Regions from separate parts of the Spirillospora sp. CA-108201 genome, predicted to be linked through region 1. Evidence: riboswitches for the same ligand, from Rfam matches in the RefSeq annotation. Region 1 holds a riboswitch; the other holds the start of a gene.
The links. Region 1 has a riboswitch for glycine ahead of gcvT (glycine cleavage system aminomethyltransferase GcvT). Riboswitches for the same ligand answer to the same signal wherever they lie in the genome.
Positions count from the first base shown of each region.

Region 2: another riboswitch for glycine. It lies ahead of gcvP (aminomethyl-transferring glycine dehydrogenase); the one in region 1 lies ahead of gcvT (glycine cleavage system aminomethyltransferase GcvT).

Region 1 covers NZ_JBNJNE010000001.1:7,772,199-7,779,454, forward strand. Annotated here, with positions in the region: gene glyA (serine hydroxymethyltransferase) at 1-92, opposite strand, end outside; gene gcvH (glycine cleavage system protein GcvH) at 89-478, opposite strand; gene gcvT (glycine cleavage system aminomethyltransferase GcvT) at 552-1,646, opposite strand; glycine riboswitch at 1,720-1,809, opposite strand; glycine riboswitch at 1,814-1,909, opposite strand; gene ACQEU6_RS37410 (hypothetical protein) at 2,246-2,554, opposite strand; gene ACQEU6_RS37415 (M50 family metallopeptidase) at 2,812-4,110, shown strand; gene cds1 (L-cysteine desulfhydrase Cds1) at 4,100-5,200, opposite strand; gene ACQEU6_RS37425 (hypothetical protein) at 5,199-6,422, shown strand; gene ACQEU6_RS37430 (ATP-dependent DNA ligase) at 6,412-7,256, opposite strand, start outside.
Region 2 covers NZ_JBNJNE010000001.1:1,662,544-1,669,799, reverse strand. Annotated here, with positions in the region: gene ACQEU6_RS08200 (lysylphosphatidylglycerol synthase transmembrane domain-containing protein) at 1-1,095, opposite strand, end outside; gene ACQEU6_RS08195 (hypothetical protein) at 1,095-2,093, opposite strand; glycine riboswitch at 2,366-2,460, shown strand; glycine riboswitch at 2,461-2,572, shown strand; gene gcvP (aminomethyl-transferring glycine dehydrogenase) at 2,631-5,498, shown strand; gene ACQEU6_RS08185 (tetratricopeptide repeat protein) at 6,007-7,122, shown strand; gene ACQEU6_RS08180 (PPOX class F420-dependent oxidoreductase) at 7,245-7,256, opposite strand, start outside.

The DNA.
Region 1 (7,256 bases):
ATCTCCAGGGTGCCCTGCTGGCGGCGCAGCTCCGCGGCGACGGCCTCGGCGACCTCCGGATCGGCCGTCGCGAGGGAGTCGTTCAGGCTCATGATTCCTCGATCAGCTTGTCGTAGGCGGCGGAGTCGAGCAGGTCGCCCGGCTCCTGCGAGATCCGCACCTTGAAGATCCAGCCCTCGCCGTACGGGTCGTCGTTGATGACCTTCGGCTCGTCCACCACCGCGCTGTTGATCGCGGTGATCTCGCCGCTGACGGGGGAGTAGAGGTCGCTGACCGACTTGGTCGACTCCACCTCGCCGCACGGCTCGCCCGCCTCGACGGCGTCGCCCTCCGACGGCTGCAGCTCGATGTAGACGATCTCACCGAGGGCGTCGGCGGCGTGCGCGGTGATGCCGACCGTGACGATGCCGTCCTCGCCGCCGAGGCCCGACACCCACTCGTGCTCCTCGCTGTAGCGGAGCTCCTCCGGAACGCTCACGATCACTTCTCTCTTTCCACCGTGGGGGCGCGCCCCCACACCGCCGGACAACTTGTTCAGGAACGCTTGCAGATCAGGGACGCTTGTAGAACGGCAGGGCCACCACGTCCACCGGCTCCCGCCGGCCGCGGACGTCCACCGCGAGGCCGGCCTCCTCGACGCCGCTGTCGAGGTACGCCATCGCGATCGGCGTGCCCAGTGTGGGCGACGGGGCGCCGCTCGTCACGATTCCGCACGGCGCGCCGCCGGACGTGACGACCTGGTACCCCTTGCGAGGCGCGCGACGCCCCCGCGCGACCAGTCCCACGAGCCTACGGCCCGGCGGGGTCTGCGCCTGAGCCGCCAGGGCCGACTTCCCCACGAAATCGACAGCTTTGTCCAGCTTGACCACCCGGCCGAGGCCCGCCTCGAACGGCGTCGTCTCGGCCGTCAACTCGTTCCCGTACAGCGGCATCCCCGCCTCCAGGCGCAGCGTGTCGCGAGCCGACAGCCCCGCCGGGACGACCCCCTCCACCGCGGCGAGCGCCCCCCACAACCGGACCGCGTCGGACGCGTCCACGAACAGCTCGAACCCGTCCTCGCCCGTGTACCCCGTGCGGGCGACCAGCGCGTCCACGCCCGCGACCCGCCCCGCCAGGATCGCGTAGTACTTCAGACCGGCCAGCGGCGCGTCCGTGAACCCCTCGAGAATCCCCTGGGAACGCGGGCCCTGCAGCGCGATCAGCGCGTAGGAGCCGGACCGGTCGTCCACCGCGGCCTCGAACCCCGCGGCCCGCTCGACCAGCGCCTCCCGGACCACCGCCGCGTTCGCGGCGTTCGCCACCACCATCCACGTCTCGTCCGCGAGCCGGTAGACGATCAGGTCGTCCAGGACGCCGCCGTCCGGCCCGCAGATCATCGTGTAGCGGGCCTTGCCCACCGGCATCGGCGACAGGTTGCCGACCAGCGCGAAGTCCAGCGCCGCCCCCGCCCCCGGACCCGAAAGGAAGATCTCCCCCATGTGCGACAGGTCGAACAGCCCCGCGCCCGTGCGGACCGCCCGGTGCTCGGCGGTCTCGCTCGCGTAGCGCAGCGGCATCAGATGGCCGGCGAAGTCGACGAGGTTCGCGCCGAGGTCCTCATGGACGTCGTGCAGCGGCGTCTTCTTCGCGGTCGGATCGGCGGACATGGGCTCGGCTCCTTCGTCACGGGCGCGCATGGTCCATCGTCCCACTCGCGCACCGGGCGTATCGGTGCCTCCCCCTCTGTCATCGGCGCCTGAGAGCTTCACCCGCCGCGGCACGGCGGGCTTTCACCTTCGGCGGGGGACAGGAGTCCCCGCTTTCCAGAGGTCGCCTGGCCCGTGCGGTCCGTGGGCCTGAGAGGTTCCGGGGAGGATTTGCTCCTTCGGCGCCCCCCACCGGCTGCGAGGGACTCTCCCGCACGGGATCATCAGCTGTCGCAGAAGGCTAGCAGTGTTCATTGCGTTTCCCCAGGGTCGAGGCCTTGGGGGCCTCGACCCTGGGGAAACGCGTGCGATCGCTGCATCGCTCCGGCTCGCCTTGCGGCTCGCTTCGCGATCAGATCCTTGCTTCGCTCGGATCTGCCTTCGGACGCGATCGCGGCCCCCGCGTTGTCACGGGGCTTAGGCGGCGGCTGAGGTGGCTTCGTCAGACGGTTGCTGCTGGGGGTCCTGTTTCCGTCCATCCGCATGCGGCTGGTCCCGGCCGTTGCGCTCCGTGTTCGTGTGGCGGTGTCCCGCGCTCGGCTCTGCGCTGGCGGAGGCTGTCAGTTGGGGGGTGCGGACATGGACTTCACGCAGGTTTGCAGGGCCGCCCTGATTTTCTGCAGTTCGTCGGGGGCGGGGGTTCTCGTGGGGTTGGGGGTCGGCATCTGGACGCCCTGCTTGTGCATGCAGTCGTTGAAGGCCTTGACCGCCTTCGACTGGGCCGGGGGGAGCGGCGGCGTCTCGGTGGTCCTGCCGGGCCTGGGGGTGGACGGGGCCGTCGTCGCGGCGGTCGGGGCCTGGGGTGACGACGCGCTCGCCGGCTTGCCGTCGTCGCAGCCGGCCAGGGCCAGGGGCAGGATCAGCGCCATTGCCGCTATGTGACCGCGCTTCAAGGGAACCTCCGTGGGGCGGGTGGGGGCCATGATGCGGCGTCGGCCCTCCCCTTGGATACGGGTTCTCGTGCCAAGGAAGCGCGGCCGGGTTAGCACCGCGCATCAAAGTGGCTTAAGGCGTGTGCCGCTTCTCCGTTCGCCTCAACCGGATCGCGGGCCGTAACGTACTCTGAACTGGTTGTCGGAGATCACCCCCGGGCTCGCGGGGTGCACGGACCCGGAGGGCACGCCGCATGGTCTACTACCTGGCTGGAGCGTTGATCCTCTTCTTCGGCCTGCTGGTCTCCATCGCACTGCACGAGCTCGGGCACTTCTCCTTCGCCAAGCTGTTCAAGGTGCGGACCACGCAGTTCATGGTCGGGTTCGGGCCCACCATGTGGTCGAGGCGCAAGGGCGAGACCGAGTACGGCGTCAAGTGGATCCCGCTCGGCGGCTACATCCGCATGATCGGCATGCTGCCGCCGCGCAAGGGCGACGCGCCCGGGCAGGTGCGGCGGATCAGCACCGGGCCGTGGCAGGGGCTGATCGAGTCCGCGCGCGGGGCCTCGCTGGAGGAGGTCGGGCCCGGCGACGGCGACCGCGTGTTCTACGCCAAGAAGTGGTGGCAGAAGCTGCTCATCATGTTCGGCGGGCCCGCGATGAACCTGCTGCTGTCGGTGATGTTCTTCGCGATCCTGCTGATGGGCATCGGCACCAGCCAGCCGCAGCCGGTGATCAAGGAGGTGGCCGAGTGCATGGTGCCGGCCAGCGCCAAGGTCGCCGCGTGCCCGGCGAACGCGGCGCCGACGCCCGCGCGGCAGGTCGGGCTCCAGGCCGGCGACCGGATCACGGCGTTCGACGGCAAGAAGATCGACGACTACGGGCAGCTGCAGGTGCTGATCCGCGAGGACGGCGGCAGGACCGTCCCGATGACCGTCCGGCGGGACGGCAGGGACGTGCGGCTGAACGTGCCCATCACCCGCAACCAGATGTACGACCTCAAGGACGAGGAAAAGGTCGTCAACGTCGGGTTCCTCGGCATCACGCCGTCCAGCGCGATCGAGCGGCAGGGGCCGGGCGCGGTCGCGAGCACGATGGGCGACCTGACCGGGCGCACCGTCGGCGCGCTGGTGCGGATGCCGCAGAAGATGGTCGGCGTGTGGAACGCGGCCTTCGGCGGCGACGAGCGCGACCCGAACGGGCCGATCGGCGTCGTCGGCGTCAGCCGGATCGGCGGCGAGGTCGCCGCGTCCGACGACTTCACCGGCACGCAGAAGGTCTCCTTCTTCGTGATGCTGCTCGGCTCGCTGAACCTCGCGGTCGGGCTGTTCAACCTCATCCCGCTGCTGCCGCTGGACGGCGGGCACATCGCCGGCGCGCTGCTGGAAGCGGTCAAGAAGGCGTTCGCCCGGATCTTCCGCAGGCCCGACCCGGGCTACGTGGACGTCGCCAAGGCGCTGCCGGTGACGTACGTGATGGCGGTCGTCCTGATCGTCATGGGCGGCCTGCTGATCTACGCCGACCTGTTCAACCCGATCCGCGTCACGGGGTGACGTCCGGCATCGCGCCGGTCTTCAGGAAGCCGTCCAGCGCGGCCACGTAGGGGCCGATGTCGAGGCCCTGGTCCGCCAGCCACGCGTCCGACCCGTAGGTGCCCGCGTAGCGCTCGGCGCCGTCGCAGATGAGCGTGACGACGCTGCCGCGCTCCCCGCGGGCCCGCATCTGGGCGATCAGTTCGGCGGCGCCCCACATGTTCGTGCCGGTCGAGCCGCCGACGCTGCGGCCGCTGACCCCGCTCGTCCAGCGCATCGCCGCGACGGACGCCGCGTCCGGCACCCGGATCATCCGGTCGATCACCGTGGGCAGGAACGACGGCTCGACGCGGGGGCGGCCGATGCCCTCGATCCGCGAGCCCGCCGCGGTGCGGGCGGGGTCACCGTCGGCGAACGAGCCGTGGAACGCCGACCCCTCCGGGTCGACGACCGCGAGCCGCGTCTGGAACCGCTGGTAGCGGGCGTACCGGCCGATGGTCGCGGACGTCCCGCCGGTGCCGGCGCCGACCACGATCCAGGACGGCTCGGGGAACCGCTCCAGCCGCATCTGCTCGAAGATCGACTCGGCGATGTTGTTGTTGCCGCGCCAGTCCGTCGCCCGCTCGGCGAAGGTGAACTGGTCCATGAAGTGGCCGCCGCACTCGGCCGCGAGCCGCCGCGACTCCTCGTAGATCGCCGACGGGTCGGCCACCAGATGGCAGCGGCCGCCGTGGAACTCGATGAGCTGGATCTTCTCCGGGCTGGTGGTGGCCGGCATGACCGCGACGAACGGCAGGCCGAGCAGCCGCGCGAAGTACGCCTCCGACACCGCGGTCGACCCGCTGGACGCCTCGATGATCGTCGTGTCCCGGCGGATCCAGCCGTTGGCCAGCCCGTAGAGGAACAGCGACCGCGCGAGCCGGTGCTTCAGTGAACCCGTGGGGTGGACCGACTCGTCCTTCAGGTAGAGGTCGATGCCCCACTCGGGCGGCAGCGGGAACACGTGCAGGTGCGTGTCGGCGCTGCGGTTGGCGTCGGCGTCCACGAGCCGGATCGCCTCGGCGATCCATGCCCGGTATCCGGGATCGCAGCGGTCCACGATGCGGCTCATGACGGATCTCTCCTTGATCGTCGGCAGGGGTCCCACGATATCCGCGCATGTCACGGTGCATCATTGGGAGGGCGGGGGGCAGATGATCCAGATGTTCGACGAACGCATCGTGGCCACCGGGCGGCTGCCGCTGTTCGGCTTCTTCGTCGCGTTCATGATCACTTTCGTGCTGACGCGGGTGAACGTCCGGCTGATCCGCGCGGACGTGCGCTGGTGGTTCCGGAACGTGAAGGCCGGCGACGTGCACATCCACCACGTCGTGTTCGGCGTGGTGCTGATGCTGATGGGCGGCGTGGCGAGCCTCGCCGTCCCGGACGCCTACGTCGGCCTCGACCTCGCGGCGGCGGCGGTGTTCGGGATGGGCTCGGCCCTCGTCCTGGACGAGTTCGCGCTGATCCTGCACCTCAGCGACGTCTACTGGACGGAGAAGGGCCGCGCGTCCGTCGACGCCGTGTTCGTCGCCATGGCGGTGACCGGGCTGCTGCTGCTCGGCATCCGCCCCCTCGGCTACGAGGGCATCGCGCCCGACCCGGGCACCGGGCTGATCACCCGCGTCTACATCGCCTCCCTCGCGGTCAACCTCGTCCTCGCCGTGGTCACGCTGCTCAAGGGCAAGATCTGGACGGGCCTGCTCGGGCTGTTCATGCCCGCGCTGCTGATCGTCGGCGCGATCCGGGTGGCGCGGCCCGGCTCGCCCTGGTCGCGCTGGCGCTACGACCCCGGCTCGCGCCGCTACCAGCGGGCCGTCCGGCGCGAGACGCGGCTCAGGCGGCCGCTGATCCGCGCCAAGATCTGGGTGCAGGAGTTCATCGCGGGACGGCACGACCTCATCCCGCCCGAGCTGCTCCAGCGCCGCGCCGATTCCGCCGAGCGGGCCCGCCGCCGCAGGCTGGCCCGCGCCGCCGCCCGCGCCGAGCGGCGGGCCGAACGCCGGGCCGAGCGCGGCCGGGCGCGCCGGGCCGAGCGGCGGGCGGCGCGCCGCGCCGCGTTCCGGGCCGAGCGGGAGGCCGTCGAGCGCGCCGAGCGCAACGCCGCGGCCCGCGCCCACCGGGAGGCCGCGGCCCGGGCGCGCCGCCGCACCCTGTCGCGCGTGCGGGGGCAGACCGGGTCGCGGCTCCGGACCCGCGCCGCGTCCGCCCGGCGGGCCCGCGGCCGTGCGCACGGGGACGAGCCGCCGTCCGGGGAACTGCCGCCGGCGGAGGCGCCCGAGCTCAGTCCATGACGGGGGCGACGGCCCGGACGGTGTCGATCGTGTCGGCCTCGGCGGCGGACTTGTCGGGCCGGTACCGCAGGACGCGGGCGAACCTCAGCGCGATGCCGCCGGGGTAGCGGGGGCTGTGCTGGACGCCGTCGAACGCGATCTCGACGACCAGTTCGGGCCGGACGTGCACCGTCCAGGAGTCCTCGCGCACGGCCAGCGCGCGGAGCCGCTCCGTCTGCCAGGCGAGCAGCTCGTCGGTGAGCCCCTTGAAGGTCTTGCCGAGCATGACGAAGCCGCCGGTCTCGGGATCGCGGGCGCCGAGGTGCAGGTTGGACAGCAGGCCCTGCCGGCGGCCGTGCCCCCACTCGACGGCGAGGACGACGAGGTCGAGGGTGTGCCGGGGCTTGACCTTGATCCAGCCCGCGCCGCGCCGCCCGGCCGTGTACGGGGTGTCGAGGGCCTTGACCACGACGCCCTCGTGGCCCCGCGCGACGGCCTCGTCGAAGACCTCCTTGGCCCGGGCGGGATCGCCGGTGACCACGCGGGGCATCCGCAGCTCCTCGGGGACCACACGCGCGAGCGCCGCGTACCGCTCGGCCCCGGGCGCGTCGAGCAGGTCCTCGCCGCGCGCGCCCTGCGGAGGGGCGTCGCCGGCCTCCACGAGGTACAGGGCGTCGAACAGGAAGACGGCCAGCGGCACCGGCTCGACGCCCTTGGCCGTGCGGGTCGCGGTGCGGGCGGAGGTGACCTGGAACGGGTGGGGGCGCCCGTCCGGCCGCAGGGCGATCAGTTCCCCGTCGAACACGGCCGCGCGGACGGGCAGCCCCCGCACCGCCTCCACCACCTCGGGCAGCC
Region 2 (7,256 bases), 6.1 Mb from region 1:
GGCCCGCAGCCGCGAGGCGACCACCCGCCGCACCCGCGGCACCGTCAGCGCGAGCCCCGCCAGCAGCCCCAGCCCGAGCACCGCGAGCACGATCGTCCGGGACGGGGCGAGGTCGTGCGTCGCCTTCGCCGTCGAACCGGTCAGGAACCCGAACAGCACCAGCAGCAGGATGTGGGTGACCAGCCCCACGAGCTGGGACGCGCCCACGCTCGCGACGGCGAGGGCGGGCCGGACGCCCGAGCGCTGCAGGTAGCGCGTGTTGACGGCGACGCCGCCGACGGCCGCCGGCGCGACCAGCTTCACGAACGACGCGGCCAGCTGCGCCAGGACCGTCCGCCCCAGCGGCAGCCGTTCGGGGACGAACCCCATCAGCATGAACGCGGCGGCCACGTAGGTGAGCGCCGCGGCCCCCAGCGCCGCCGCCACCCAGTGCCAGCTCGCCGTGGCCGCCAGGTGGCCGATGTCCAGGCTCGTCACCTGCGGGATGACGATGTACGCCGCGACCGACAGCGCCACGATGCTGACGATGGTCCGCGGCTGGAACCGCTCCAGCCTGGCCGGCGGCGCCTCCGTCTCCGGCTTCAGCCGGACGATCTGCTCCCGGATGCGGGTGAGCAGGTCCTTGTTGTGCCGCAGCGCGGTGCGGGTCGCCCGCGACAGCGCCACCCGCTGGAGCAGCGGCACCGCCCCGCCGAGGGCCTCCTCGCCCAGCACCGGCGCCGCCGTCCGCACCGCCCGTTCCGGCCCCGTGCGCAGTGCCAGCGTCGTGAGCAGCTGCGCGAGGTCCAGGCGCAGCGCCAGGTCGCCGGCCGCCGTCTCCCCGGACCGCAGGTCGGTGAGGTAGGCGAGGCCGTCGTCGCCGACGAGGACCGCCTCGCCCTCCAGTCTCCGGTGCGCGAGCCGACCCGCCTGCAGCGACCGGAACTGCCGCCACACGTCCGTCAGCAGCTCGTCGGTGATCTCCTCGCCGGGGACGTCCCCGAGCCGCCGCCCCGGGACGTGCTCGTAGGCCAGCAGCGCCGCCTCGGTGCCGGCCTCGCAGGTGCCGACGAGCCGCGGCGTCCGGGCGCCCGCGGCGTCCACCGCGTACGCCATCAGCGACTCCAGCTCCAGGGACCGGCGCAGCGACCGCAGCGTCCGCCCCGTCGTCGCCCCGCGCAGCCGCAGCAGCCGCCAGACGCGGTAGAGCAGGCCGGCGGACTGCTGGTCGCGGTCCAGGACGCGGACCTCCACGTCCCAGTCGCCGTGCGGCTCCCGTCCCGCCGGGAGCCGGGCGCCGTACGCGCCGCGCGGGGAGGGGGCGAGGGCGACGCCGTAGCGGCGGGTCTCGTCGGCGTCGTGCGTGCCGTCCAGGCGCGCCCCCGCAGCGGGCGCAGCCCGAGCCGTTCGAGCGCGGCCACCACGGCCGCGCCCGGCGGGCGCGGGTTCGGCGTCCCGACCGCGTAGAGGGCGCCGTGGCCGATGGCGCGGCCGAGCAGGTAGGTGGCCGCCAGCGCGGCGACGGAGGCGTAGGACGCGGTCAGCCCCGTCAGCGCAGCCAGCCCGATCATGGTCCAGGTCGCGGCCTGCCAGCGGGCGCGGCCCGCCATCCCGACCGCGCTGACGAACGCGATCACCGGGGCGATGTCGGTGTGCACCGGCGCGGTCTCGGTGCCGCCCCAGATCAGCGAGTCGAGCACGCCGCCCGGCGCGGCCCGCACCACCAGGTCGTCCAGGCCCACCGTGATCCCGAAGGCGATCATCGCCGCCAGCAGCGCGACGGCCACGCGCATGCCGTCCTTGTGGAACAGCCGCTCGATCGCGAACGCGACCGGCACGGCCAGCACCCCGAAGCTGGACACCAGCGTCGCCAGCGTCAGCAGCAGCCGCGGCGCGTGCGCGGTGCCCTGCGCGATGTCGGTCTGCAGGCCGTGGGTCGTCTGCTGCGCGATCGACACCAGCAGCATCACCGCCGCCAGCCCCACCACGGACGCCGCGAACCGGATGGCGTCGGAGGACCGGCGGATCCGGTACGGCTGCGCGGGCTCGTCGACCGTCGCGCCCGCGGCCGCACCCTGCACCGGGCGCACCGCGTCGTCGTGGGTCTGTGTCACGCCGTACCGCCGCCCTGACCATCCGCCATCGTGATCAGCGTCCCAGACCCGGCGGCGCGCCGTCGAGTCGCGGGGCCGCCCCCGGGACGCGCGTCCATCCCGCAGCCTCATCCGCCCGCCCCCCGTGCGGTCCGGGACCGTCGCGGCCCAGGTGAGTCAGCACATGGTACTCGCCGGTACAGCGCCGGCGACGGAGGGCGGGGCCTCTTGCGGCGGGCCGGAACGACGTCGCGGACGCACCTTTGGGTAGGGTTCGACCTAGGACATGCCGTCGACCCTGTGCGGGAGAGACCCCACGCCGCCAGCGTGGGGCGCCGAAGGAGCAACCTCCCCGGAACCTCTCAGGCAAAAGGACCGTGCGGGCGAGGCACCTCTGGAAAGCAGGCGTCGGTCCCCGCGCGCGGGGAGGGGCGGCTCACCGAAGGGGAAACCCCGCCGCGCGGGTGAAGCTCTCAGGTGCCGATGACAGAGGGGGAGACCGGCCGCCGGCCGCGCCGGCGGCGCACCTGAGCGACCGCAGCAGCCAGGAGGCCCTCCATGACCGCCCAGTTCTTCGCCCCTGTGGCCGCGCCGCAGCACCCCCGGACGGCGTTCGCCGACCGGCACATCGGCCCTTCGCCGGACGACCAGGCGAGGATGCTGGCCGCCATCGGCTACTCCGGCGCCGAGGCTCTGATCGACAGGGCGGTCCCCGCCGCGATCCGCACGTCCCGGCCCCTGGACCTGCCGCCCGCGCTGAGCGAGACCGCCGCGCTGGACCGGCTCCGCGAGCTGGCGTCCCGCAGCACCGTCCTCACGTCCATGATCGGGCTCGGCTACCACGGGACGACCACGCCCGGGGTGATCATGAGGAACGTGCTGGAGAACCCGGGCTGGTACACCGCCTACACGCCCTACCAGCCCGAGATCTCCCAGGGGCGCCTCGAAGCCCTGCTGAACTTCCAGACGGTCGTGGGCGACCTGACCGGACTGCCCGTCGCCAACGCCTCCATGCTGGACGAGGGCACCGCCGCCGCCGAGGCCATGGCCCTCGCCCACCGCGTCTCCAGGCGCAGGGAGCCCGGGACGTTCCTCGTCGACATCGACACCCTCCCGCAGACGATCGAGGTCGTCCGGACCCGCGCGATCCCGCTCGGCATCGAGGTCGTCATCGCCGACCTGTCCGGCGGCCTCCCCGCCGGCGACTTCTTCGGCGTGCTGCTGCAGTACCCCGGCGCGTCCGGCGCCGTCCGCGACCTGGAGCCGGTCATCGCGCAGGCCCACGAGCGCGGTGCCAAGGCCGTCGTCGCCGCCGACCTGCTCGCGCTGACGCTGCTGCGCCCCCCGGGCGAGTGCGGCGCCGACATCGCGGTGGGCTCCGCGCAGCGGTTCGGCGTCCCCTACGGGTTCGGCGGCCCGCACGCCGGCTACATGGCGGTCGGTGAGGGCATCCAGCGCCAGCTCCCCGGACGGCTCGTCGGCGTGTCCGTCGACGCCGACGGCGCCACCGCCTACCGGCTGGCGCTGCAGACCCGCGAGCAGCACATCCGCCGCGAGAAGGCCACCAGCAACATCTGCACCGCCCAGGTCCTGCTCGCCGTGATGGCGAGCATGTACGCCGTCTACCACGGCCCCGAGGGGCTGGCGGCGATCGCGCAGCGGACGCACCGCCGCGCCGCCGAGATCGCCGCGGGGCTGCGCGCCGCCGGCGTCGAGGTCGTGCACGACTCGTTCTTCGACACCGTCCTGGCCCGCGTGCCCGGCCGCGCCGCCGCGGTCGTCGAGGCCGCCCGCGAGCGCGGGATCAACCTGCGCCCGGACGGGCCCGACCACGTCGCGGCCGCCTGCGACGAGACGACGCGGCCCGAGCACGTCGCGGCCGTGCTGGAGGCGTTCGGCGCCGCCGTGCCCGGCGAGGTCCCCGAGGCGTTCCCGGACGCCCTGCGCCGCGAGAGCCCCTACCTGACCCACCCCGTCTTCCACGCGCACCGCTCCGAGACCGCGATGCTGCGCTACCTGCGCAGGCTCCAGGACAAGGACATCGCGCTCGACCGCTCCATGATCCCGCTCGGCTCCTGCACGATGAAGCTGAACGCGACCGCCGAGATGGAGCCGATCACCTGGCCGCAGTTCGCGGACCTCCACCCGTTCGCGCCGCTCGACCAGGCCGCCGGCTACGTCGAGCTGATCGGCGAGCTGGAGGGCTTCCTCGCCGAGATCACCGGGTACGCGAAGGTCTCCGTCCAGCCGAACGCCGGCTCCCAGGGCGAACTGGCCGGGCTGCTCGCCATCCGCGGCTACCACGCCTCCCGCGGCGAGGAGCACCGCGACGTCTGCCTGATCCCGTCCTCGGCGCACGGCACCAACGCCGCCAGCGCCGTCATGGCCGGGATGCGGGTCGTCGTCGTGAAGTGCGACGAGGGCGGCAACGTCGACCTCGGCGACCTGCGCGCCAAGCTCGGCGAGCACGGCGACCGGCTCGCGGCGATCATGGTGACCTACCCGTCCACGCACGGCGTCTTCGAGGAGACGATCACCGAGGTCTGCGCGGCCGTGCACGACGCCGGCGGCCAGGTCTACGTCGACGGCGCCAACCTCAACGCGCTCGTCGGCCTGGCCCGCCCCGGCGAGTTCGGGTCGGACGTCTCCCACCTCAACCTGCACAAGACGTTCTGCATCCCGCACGGCGGCGGCGGCCCCGGCGTCGGCCCGATCGGCGTCCGCGAGCACCTGGCCCCGTTCCTGCCCAACCACCCGCTCCGCGAGGAGGCCGGCCCCGGCACCGGCGTCGGCCCGATCTCCGCCGCCCCGTGGGGATCGGCGGGCATTCTGCCGATCTCCTGGGCCTACATCGCGATGATGGGCCCGGACGGCCTGCGCGCCGCCACCGAGGGCGCCATCATCGGCGCCAACTACCTCGCCGCCCGCCTCGCCCCGCACTACCCGATCCTCTACACCGGCCGCGACGGCCTCGTTGCGCACGAGTGCATCGCCGACCTCCGCAAGATCACCAAGGAGACGGGGATCACCGCCGAGGACGTCGCCAAGCGCCTCATCGACTACGGCTTCCACGCCCCGACCCTGTCGTTCCCCGTCGCCGGCACCCTGATGATCGAGCCCACCGAGTCCGAGGACCTCGCCGAGCTCGACCGGTTCTGCGAAGCCATGATCGAGATCCGCCGGGAGATCCAGCGCGTCGCCGACGGAGGCTACGACGCCGAGGACAACCCCCTCAAGAACGCCCCCCACACCGCCGCCTGCCTCGTCTCCGACGACTGGAAGCACGCCTACACCCGCGAGGAGGCCGCCTACCCCCTCCCGTCCCTCCGGGAGAACAAGTACTGGCCGCCCGTCCGTCGCATCGACCAGGCCTACGGCGACCGCAACCTCGTCTGCTCCTGCCCGCCCCCCGAAGCGTACGAGTAGATTCTTTTATCTCCTCCTGCTGTGCCTATGGCAGTGCCCTCCTTCTTCGGGCCTGGGGGCCCTCCATCGTCGAGAACTGCGGGCGATCGCTGGCATCGCTCCGGCTCGCCCAGGGGCTCGCTGCGCGATCAGGTTCTCGCAAGCTCGAACCTGCCTTCGGACGCGATCGCGGGCCTCGGGTTGTCGCGGGGTTGCCCAGCGGGCTGAGGTCGTTGCAGTAGTGGGTGCTGCCGGGCGTGCCTGCGGACGCGGGTGATCGCGAGGGCTTGTGGCGCTTGCGGTTGGGGGCGTCGCCTTTGGTGCGAGGGTGTCGCCCGCGCTGAGGGCGCGGGTTGGCGGGCGCTCGCATTGGTTCGGGTTGGCGGATCGGGCGTTCGGCGATGCCGCGGGTGGCTCCGGCGATGGATTTGTGATCATGGTTCGGTTTTCGGGGTGTCGGGGCGGGACGGGGCGGGGGGTGGATCGCTACGCTCTTTGCGGACCCCGACCCCCAGAGGGCAGAAGAGCGATGATCGAGTCTCCGGACGCGGTATCCGACGACGCGGCGCGACTGTGCGACGAGGCCCGCGGCCTCGCCGAGAGCGGTGAGGCGGAGCGGGCCGCGCTGCTGTTCGAGAGGGTGCTCGCGCTGGGCGACACCCCTTTCCGGGCGCGGGCGGCGCTCGGGCTGGCGGTCGTCCTGGACGACGCCGGGCACGTGGAGCGCGCCAGGGAGGCCGACCGGGCCGCGATCGCCACCGCCGACCCCGAGTACGGGCCGCGCGCCGCCTACCACCTGGCGCTCACCCACGAGCGGGCCGGCGAGCACGAGCGGGCGGCGCCCGCCTGGCGGGTCGTGGTCGACTTCGGCAACCCCGCCTACCTGCCGCCCGCCCACCTGGCCCTCGCCCGGATCGCCGACGACGCCGGCGACTTCGACGCCGCCCGCGACCACTGGGAGGCGGTGATCGCGACCGGGGACGCCGAGTACGGGCCGCCCGCCGCGCACGACCTGGCCCAGCGGCTGCTGGAGCGCGACGAGCCCGCCCGGGCCCAGCGGGTCCTGACCGCCGGGCTCAAGCTGATCGACCGGGGCGCCGACCCGTACGCGCACGGGCGGCTCGCCGTCGCGCTGGGCATCTCCTACCTCGACCAGGCGATCGGCGCGTTCGGCGCGGCGCTGGAGGAGGAGCCGTCCGACCCGGAGGTCGGGCCGCTCGCCACCGAACTGCTGGCGCGGACGCTGCCGCTGCGCGGCCGGGGCGCCGAGGCGAGCGAGGTGTGGCGGCGCGGGCTCGCCGAGCCCGGCACCGCGGGGCAGGTGCGGGCGCGGCTGCGCCGCGAGTTCGGCGACGCCGACGACGAGGGCGACGGCGACCTGTGGTGGGAGCCCGTCGTGGAGCACGCCGTGTCGGACGGCACCCTCCCCGCGCTCGCCGGCGAGGCGTTCGGCGCCCTCGACCACATGTACGCGCTGCTCGGCGTCCGGTACGCCGAGCGCCGGACGGACGACGCCCGCGAAACCCTCGGCCGGGCGGTGCGGGTGCCGGCCGGCTACGCGTGGGGCCCCCTGCTGCACGAGAGCTTCGCCGAGCGGTTCCGCCTGGCGACGGGCACGGCCGTCCCGGACTGGACCGAAGGCTAGCCGGCCGTGTTTCACAGTCCCGGCCCACCTCGCTCGCCTGGCGGCTCGCCACGTGACCGGGCCGGGGCGAACGCGGCGTCGCGTTTGCGCGCGTGGCCTGGGCCACTTCGAGACGGGCCCTACTAGCCGGCGAT